DNA from 4 places in the Serratia proteamaculans genome. Region 4 is predicted to be linked to each of the others. Evidence: predicted binding sites of a transcription regulator. Region 4 holds the regulator's gene; each other region holds the start of a gene.

Region 1 (2,205 bases), 4.6 Mb from region 4:
CGCCTCGCGCTCGGCTTCATCTTCACTGTTGAAGTAACGTTCGTAGGCCACCAGCGACATTTTCGCGTCGATGACCACGTCCTTGCCCTGCGGCAGACGAACGATAACGTCGGGTTGCATACGGCTCTGATGGTCCAGCCGCACATTGACCTGGGTTTCGTATTCATGCCCTTCGCGCAGGCCTGAGGCCTCCAGCACCCGGCTTAACACCACCTCACCCCAGTTACCCTGCGTTTTATTGTCCCCTTTCAGGGCCTTGGTGAGGTTAATCGCTTCGCGCGCCATTTGTGCATTGAGCTGCTGCAGATTACGTATTTCGTGGGTCAGCGTATGGCGCTCGCGAGCTTCCTGACCAAAACTGTCCTGCACCTGACGGCGGAAACCGTCCAGTTGCTCGCGCAGCGGCAACAACAGGCGATCCAGACTTTGCTTATTCTGCTCGTCAACCTTCCGCCCGCTGTGTTCAAAAATGCGGTTGGCCAAATTTTCAAACTGGGTAGTGAGGCGCTGTTCGCTGTTGATCAGCAGACGCTGCTTCTCTTCTGCCGCCATGCGGGTTTCTTCCAGGCGAATAGTCACCTCCCGCAGCTCGGCCTCTTGCGCGCTGTTAACCTCACGCTGGGCCCGCAGCTCCTGATTCAGCAACTCACATTCGTTACGCCAGTGATCGAGCTGTTGCAGTTTTTCATGTCCGGCCGCCAACTGGCTGTGCAAATTGCGCAGTTCCAAATCGCTCTGCCGCATTTGCTGTTCATTACGCTGTAGCGTTTCTTGTCGGGCCGCAATTTCCTGCTGCGTCTGTTGCAGTGATTGTTCCAACAGCCGTAGCTCGGTTTCATGCTGTGCATGTGTCTGCTGCACCCGCAGGCTGGCGATTAGCCACCCCAGCAGCAGGCCGATTGCCACCCCGCCCATACCGTAAACCAAACTGGTATCCACCCTGCCTCCTGTTACACCTGACCGTTCCGGCGTTTTATGCGCCTGTTGCCCGTCACGTTAAGGGGATGCTGTATGGATGTCCAGTCTGTTTTTGCCCCAACGGCGCAAAATTGCGAAACGCTACGCAAGTCAGACCAGAACTAGCCAAACCACTGGCTTAACCACTTGATGCCAAACGCCCCCGGCGCGAGAATGCCGAACGCCCAGATCATCGCCGAAGTGATATTCGCCACCTGAAAATAACGCTGGGGCATGCCGCAAATGCCACCGACCAGCGGTACCACAGCACGCAACGGGCCGAAGAAGCGGCCGATGAAAATACCCAGTACGCCCCAACGTTCAAAGAACGCATGGCCACGCGTCAACAATTGCGGATTACGCGATAACGGCCACATGTGCGCCACACGATCTTGATAGTGGTAGCCAATCCAGTAAGAAAGCCAGTCGCCGAAGAATGCCCCTGCGGCAGCGGCGGCCCAGATCGGCCAAAATGCAATGCCGCTTTCACCAATCAACGCTCCCAGCGCCAGCAAGATCACCGTGGCCGGTAACAACAGCGACAGAAATGCCAGTGATTCACCGAACGCCAGGAAGAAGATAATCGGGATAGCCCAGCCTTCGTGCTGACGCACGGTTTCGCTGACCCAGTGGATAATGTCATTGAGGCTCAATATAGGCTCCTGATGCGGGATTTATGGCCCCAAGAATACGCAATGTCGGCCGGGGTCGGTTAAACCCCGGCTAAACACCTGCGCGGTTTACTCGAGGTAGAATGCCTGCAACGCTTCACGCTGGTGTTGGCCCAGGCCGTACTCAGCCTCCAGCCAGCGATCGGTAGAACCATATTGGTCACGGATGCAGCTCAGTGCGGTCATCAGGAACTCTTCGCGAGCACTGAGCACGTAGGCAAACTGCCCCAATGCAGAGGCGTTGAGGCGAATCGACAGTTGATCCAGCATCTGCTCGCGGAAGGTCGCCAGCGTGGTTTCGGTCAGCAGGTAATCTTCTACCACCGTCGCTTCATCAGCCCCCAGCGCAAACAACACCAGCGCCGATCCGACGCCGGTGCGATCCTTGCCCACCGCACAGTGCTGGACGATGGCACCGTTATCGACGTTGCTCAGCAATTGGGCCAACTGTTTGTATGCCGCATTGCCGAAAGGCAGCCGACGGTAAAGCTCCAGCATAAACGCCTGTGCGTCGAAACCGGCCAGCGTATCGCTGGTCAGTTTTTCCAGATTGGCATTCACCTCATTGCTCAACGGA
Region 2 (2,205 bases), 3.5 Mb from region 4:
TAGCGCCATCTCGTCTTTATCCGGCAAATGTCAGGCGTTTTACATCTGTATGGCCCTTAACTGATGGCGGATAATTCTGCCATTACAGACCGGATATTTATCCCGACCGAGCTTTTGGCGTAAAAGGGTAATGCAACCCCTGGGCCAACTTTATTAAACCGTTAAAAAAGGGGATTGTTATTGTCTTGTTAACGGTTTTCCGGGACAGGACGGGCCTGGCGGGCCGAGTGAAAATAAGGGGGAAAGTTAACGCGGACGATTTTTGCACTCTTCCAGTGCTGCGAAGAAAAGTTATGGTGCAAACTATTTCGCCGGTTGTAGCAAGATGCAACAGATGATGGCAACAATGAGATAAATCCGTTTTTGGCAATGGGCCTTTTTAGCATTAATCGGCATAACAAAAGCGATATTATTGTGAAAAAATAACTAAAAAAGCCCTCTTGGCGAACAGAAACGGCAAAAAGCGTTCTTTCTGCAACTCCCGGCCGGGGCGGGGCGGTGAGAGTTATCCACTATTCCTGTGGATAACCTTGTGCATTAGATTTAGAAAACCGGTTTAAAGCGAGAGCGGACGCGGGTTCTGTTCGCTTTGTCCGCAATCTCGTCTTTTTTATAAAATCATTAATTATCAATAAATTAACTAAAATCAAGCGGCTAATGTATTGATGAAGTCTCTATGTATGATTTTTGGCCGCAGTGCTATCAATAAGTTAATTCGTGACGGATTTTGGGGATAAATCTGTTATTGACAATAAAAATGTCACGCGGCTGTAACCCTGACGGTGCATTCGGCTTGGTTTGGCGCACGCTGAAGCAACGAATCGCTTGAAGCTGGTTTTATATCCAGTATCATAGTGACTGGCGAAAATCGCCGGGGCTTTCCATAATTAGAGGCCATTCATCGAGCATTAGCTCTATGGCCGCCTGAGCGCGCACATCTCCAGGTAGGGGCGCTGCATGCTGCGCCCGCTCACTACGACAGCCGGTAGCAACGCGGCAATTTGAAAGACGAAGGGTATATGAGTAAAGTTTTCAAACTGCATTCCGATTTCAAACCGGCCGGCGATCAGCCACAAGCCATCAGCAAGCTGGAAGAGGGCCTGGAAAACGGTCTGGCACACCAGACGCTGTTGGGCGTTACCGGTTCGGGCAAGACATTTACCGTCGCCAATGTGATCGCCGATCTAAACCGGCCGACCATGGTGCTGGCACCTAACAAAACGCTGGCGGCGCAGCTGTACGGCGAGATGAAAGAGTTCTTTCCCGAGAATGCGGTCGAGTATTTTGTTTCTTACTACGACTACTATCAGCCGGAAGCCTACGTCCCCAGTTCCGACACCTTTATTGAAAAAGATGCTTCGGTGAACGAACACATCGAGCAGATGCGCCTTTCCGCGACTAAAGCGCTGCTGGAACGCCGCGATGTGATCGTGGTGGCGTCGGTGTCGGCGATCTACGGCCTGGGCGATCCTGACCTCTATCTGAAAATGATGCTGCACCTGACCAAGGGGATGATCATCGATCAGCGTTCGATCCTGCGTCGTTTGGCGGAACTGCAATATGCCCGCAACGATCAGGCCTTCCAGCGCGCGACCTTCCGCGTGCGCGGTGAGGTGATCGACATCTTCCCGGCGGAGTCAGACGAGTTGGCGCTGCGCATCGAGCTGTTTGATGAGGAAGTCGAGCGGCTTTCGCTGTTTGATCCTTTGACCGGCCAGATCGAACAGGTGGTCCAGCGTTTTACCATTTACCCGAAGTCGCACTACGTGACGCCGCGTGAGCGGATCCTGCAGGCGATGGAAGAGATCAAGGTGGATCTGGCCGAGCGGCGTAAGGTGTTGCTGGCCAACAACAAGCTGCTGGAAGAACAGCGGCTGACGCAACGCACCCAGTTTGATCTGGAGATGATGAACGAATTGGGTTACTGCTCCGGCATTGAAAACTACTCGCGCTACCTGTCCGGGCGTGGAGAAGGCGAGCCACCCCCAACGCTGTTTGATTATTTACCGGCGGATGGCCTGCTGGTGGTCGATGAATCTCACGTGACCATTCCGCAAATCGGCGGCATGTACAAGGGTGACCGTTCGCGCAAGGAAACGCTGGTGGAATACGGTTTCCGCCTGCCGTCAGCGCTGGACAACCGCCCGATGCGTTTTGAAGAGTTCGAAGCGCTGGCGCCGCAGACCATTTATGTGTCCGCCACGC
Region 3 (2,205 bases), on a different replicon from region 4:
TTCTGTATCGTGGTGAAAGTTTTCCGGTAGAAACATACTGCACCTGCTGCGAATTCAGGTTGGAAAACCTTCGTCCCGAGGACCATCACTTTTGCCCTGAGTGCGACTGGCCAGCAGTCATCTACGTGCCCAAGCATCAGGCAGGGGCCTGCCTTGCTTATACTTGTTACTACAGTAAGGAGGGGGGATTTGTACCGATGGAACCATGTGATTGCGGCGGGTACAAAATGGAAGGACATTGCAGAGAGTGCAATCCTGAATAATAAGGGTAGAAAGCGATAGAGACTGCTCTAGACCAAAACCACAAACCACCCTAAGCCATTGATTAATTTAACATAATCAGTATTATGTGAACTTTTTTAACATTTTCAATGAGTTATATAATTAACTCCTGGTTCGAAATCCCACCATACCGCTGAAGCTATACTTGGGTCATGTTGACACAAAAGGATCAGCTGCCTATGTGTGGCCGCTTTGCCCAGTTCCATAGCCGAGACGAATTTCTCGCAGCCCTGGCGTCTGATACACCAGTTAGCACCACCGGCGACTGGCGCGCCCGGTATAACGTCGCCCCCGGCACGCCGGTACCGCTGTTCCATCATCATCATGATCAGTTGCAGCTGGCGCCGGTTGACTGGGGATATGCACCTGCCTGGTGGCGCGCCCAGGGAAAACCGGCCCTCATCAACGCCCGCGTCGAAACCGCTGCAAGCAGCCGAATGTTCGCTCCACTCTGGAAACATGGCCGTGCGCTGGTACCGGCATCGGGTTGGTACGAATGGAAAAAATCCCCGGACAATCCGCGACTGAAACAGCCGTATTTCATCTATCCCACCGATCGCAGCCCGCTGTTCTTCGCCGCGTTGTGCGCCACTGATCCGGAAGTGGCTGACAGCTTCGTCATTATCACGGCCGCCAATCATGACGGTTTGTCGGATATTCATGATCGGCGCCCACTTGCGCTGCCAGCAGCAGCCGCCCGCGACTGGCTCGATAGCCGGTTGATTCCGCCACCGGGTGACATGTTGGCCGACATCTACAGTCTGCAGGCGGAGAGTTTTGCCTGGCAGCCAGTATCTTCAGACGTCGGTACCGTTCGCAACGACAGTGCATCACTCATCGTGGCCATCGATACACCCAAAGTCTGACCCGGCGTTATCCACAGTTTTAGTGGATAACATGTGCGCAAGCCCCCCGAAAAATCATCGTCAAGGGGTATAAAAAACACTCAGAAAATTATTAGATTACGCCGCAACTGGCAGGGTGGCTTAGTTTCAGGCTTGCGTCTGCGTGCGTTTCGTTTATGATTTACTGTATATATATACAGATAAATTATACCTATTATGAACACGTCGAAATTGTATTTATTTTCACCAGTCCAGCCCGTGAAGCTCCCTCTATTTGGAACACAATGCCCTGCGGGGTTCCCCAGCCCTGCCGATGACTATGTTGAGCAATCAATTGATTTAAATGATTTTATAAAACATCCGGCGGCGACATACTTCATCCGGGCTACTGGCGAATCGATGACCGACGGCGGGATCTTGTCGGGTGATTTGCTGATCGTCGATCGGGCGGAAAAACCCGTGCATGGCAGCATCGTCATCGCCGCCGTTGACGGCGAATTTACCGTAAAGCGGCTGCTGCTCACCCCGCGGGTCTGCCTGGCGCCAATGAACCCGGCATACAGCCCCATTTACCCCGAAACCCTGGAAATTTTCGGTGTGGTGATCCACGCCCTCCACTCATTTGGGAGGTGATCATGTTTATGCTGGCTGACGTCAACTCAATGTATTGCGCCTGTGAGCAGGTTTTCCGGCCAGATCTTAAAGGTAAACCATTGATTGTATTATCAAATAACGATGGAACCCTGGTAGCGATCAACAGAGAGGCGAAAAAACTGGGTCTGAAACGCGGCATGCCATTTTTCCTGGCAAAGGACACCATCAGAACACATCAGGTTACTGTGTTCTCGAGCAATTATGCCTTGTACGGTGATATGTCGGCACGCTGCATGACCGTTCTGGAATCCCTCGCGCCGGCGCTGACCATCTACAGTATCGATGAAGCATTTTTGCACGTCGCCGGCATCGATGCCGTTGAGTCATTCGAAGACTATGGCCGGCGCGTTCGCGATACCGTTTTGCAGCAGACGGGACTCACCTGCGGGATCGGTGTCGCCCAGACGATGACGCTTGCTAAACT
Region 4 (2,205 bases):
ATCACCAGCCAGATATCCAATACGATATTCAGCAGATTGCCGACAATCAGCAGGATCACCGGCGCACGCACGTATTGCACGCCAAGCAGCCAACCCAGGATCACCATATTGGCCAGCGCCGCCGGGGCACTTAGCCAGCGGATCTCGAGGAATAAACGAGCCTGCTTCAGCACCGCCCCGTCACCACCGACGATTTTTAGCGCCAACTCAATCAGCGGATAGCGCAGCAGTACAATGGCCACCCCGGCCAACACGGCCAGCAGCAAGGGTTGCATAAAGGCACGCGCCAGCCCCTGCGGATTTTGCGCCCCCAGCGCCTGTGCGGTCAGTCCGGTGGTACTCATACGCAGGAACAACAGCAGCATAAACAGGAAACTGGTCGCCATGGAGCCCACCGCTACACCGCCCAAATAGGTCGGGCTATCGAGGTGGCCGATCACCGCGGTATCCACCAGCCCAAGCAATGGCACGGTGATATTGGAGAAAATCATGGGCAGCGCAAGGCGCCACAGGGCTTTATCGGTATCGCTGGTGAAGGCAGAAAGCAGGCGCATAGTGAAATGTTCCCGTGGCAGTGCGGTTTTAATCAGTCAGAAATGACATCGCCCCAGAGCTGGGGCGACTTAAATCAGAGGACGGTGTTCGAGCGTAGGGATTAAACCCAATCGCCGTTGCGGATCACACCGACCGCCAGACCTTCAATGGTGAAATTCTGCTGACGCAGATCGACCACAATCGGCTGGAATTCGCTGTTTTCCGGCAGCAGCTCAACCACGTTACCGTGTTTTTTCAGGCGCTTGACCGTGACTTCATCTTCAATGCGCGCCACGACGACCTGGCCATTACGCACGTCCTGGGTTTTATGCACCGCCAGCAGATCGCCGTCGAGAATACCGATGTCACGCATCGACATGCCGTTAACCCGCAGCAGGAAATCCGCACTTGGTTTGAACAGGGAAGGATCGACCTTGTAGTGCCCTTCGATATGCTGTTGCGCCAACAGCGGCTCACCGGCGGCTACGCGGCCAATCAGCGGTAAACCTTCTTCATCTTCCATCAGCAGGCGAATACCACGCGAAGCGCCGGAGATGATCTCGATGACGCCTTTACGCGCCAGCGCTTTCAGGTGTTCTTCTGCGGCATTTGGCGAACGGAACCCCAGACGCATGGCGATCTCGGCGCGCGTTGGCGGCATGCCAGTGGACGAAATATGATCGCGAATCAGATCATAGACCTCTTGCTGTCTGGTAGTTAGTGCTTTCATTCCGCCCCCTGTTTGTTTATACAGTCTTGCTGTGAGTATATACAGGTAAGTGCGGCTTGGGAACCGAAGAGTGAATAAAAATCAGGGATTAGCGACCCGCGTCGCAACAGAACTCCCCCACTCAGGCAAAGTGCTGCCACAGCACCGAACCCCAGACAAACAGCGCCAGAATAATCGCCAGCAAGACCGCCGCCGAGCCCATATCCTTTGCCCGGCCGGAGAGCTCATGATGTTCGGTGCCCACCCGGTCGACAATCGCTTCAATCGCGCTGTTCAGTATCTCGACGATCATCACCAGCAACACCGATCCGATCAGTAAAATGCGCGCTATCGCACCCACGTCCAGCCAAATCGCCAGTATGATAGCCAGCACCGTTGCCACCAATTCCTGGCGAAACGCCGCTTCGTGCTGCCAGGCGGCGGAAAAGCCTTTATAAGAGTAGCCGGCAGCTTTAATAATACGGGTCAGGCCGGTTGCTTGCTTTGTCATGTTTTTTAGTGCCTTTCGCAGAGGTAAGTCATAATTAAACAGTCTAAGCCAGGAAACGCTCCCGGCTCTCGGTTTTCCAACACCACAGATCTGCTACCCGGATTCTGGTATGCTTGCGGCGCATTGCTAACAAGAGGCTTCACGTTGTTATGTCAGGTTGGCGTAAAATTTATTATAAACTATTGAATTTACCACTCAAACTGTTGGTAAGAAGTAAGGTTATCCCTTCAGATCCGGTCACGGAGTTAGGGTTGGATCCCTCACGGCCGATTCTGTATGTTTTACCTTATAATTCCAAGGCGGATTTACTGACGCTGCGCACCCAGTGCCTGGCGCAAGATCTGCCCGATCCCCTCAATCCGCTGGAGATAGACGGTACCGTGCTGCCCAGCCACGTGTTTATTCACGACGGCCCGCGCGTATTCCGTTACTACACGCCGAAAGAAGAGTC

Evidence for each region. The regulator LexA, encoded in region 4, represses DNA repair genes until DNA is damaged. The targets are predictions, from matches to a motif close to TNCTGTATGTACATACAGNA.
Region 1: a site for LexA is predicted at 1,006-1,025, ahead of rmuC (DNA recombination protein RmuC). Genes of this name have one in related genera too.
Region 2: a site for LexA is predicted at 830-849, ahead of uvrB (excinuclease ABC subunit UvrB). Genes of this name have one in related genera too.
Region 3: a site for LexA is predicted at 1,310-1,329, ahead of umuD (translesion error-prone DNA polymerase V autoproteolytic subunit). Genes of this name have one in related genera too.

Annotation. Positions count from the first base shown of each region.
Region 1 covers NZ_OX461105.1:250,924-253,128, reverse strand. Annotated here, with positions in the region: gene rmuC (DNA recombination protein RmuC) at 1-939, opposite strand, end outside; gene QOT07_RS01130 (DedA family protein) at 1,080-1,610, opposite strand; gene QOT07_RS01125 (tyrosine-protein phosphatase) at 1,698-2,205, opposite strand, start outside.
Region 2 covers NZ_OX461105.1:1,388,878-1,391,082, forward strand. Annotated here, with positions in the region: gene uvrB (excinuclease ABC subunit UvrB) at 1,020-2,205, shown strand, end outside.
Region 3 covers NZ_OX461106.1:11,180-13,384, reverse strand. Annotated here, with positions in the region: gene QOT07_RS25245 (hypothetical protein) at 1-263, shown strand, start outside; gene QOT07_RS25240 (SOS response-associated peptidase family protein) at 462-1,148, shown strand; gene umuD (translesion error-prone DNA polymerase V autoproteolytic subunit) at 1,344-1,760, shown strand; gene umuC (translesion error-prone DNA polymerase V subunit UmuC) at 1,763-2,205, shown strand, end outside.
Region 4 covers NZ_OX461105.1:4,894,961-4,897,165, forward strand. Annotated here, with positions in the region: gene dinF (MATE family efflux transporter DinF) at 1-554, opposite strand, end outside; gene lexA (transcriptional repressor LexA) at 656-1,264, opposite strand; gene QOT07_RS22770 (diacylglycerol kinase) at 1,386-1,754, opposite strand; gene plsB (glycerol-3-phosphate 1-O-acyltransferase PlsB) at 1,904-2,205, shown strand, end outside.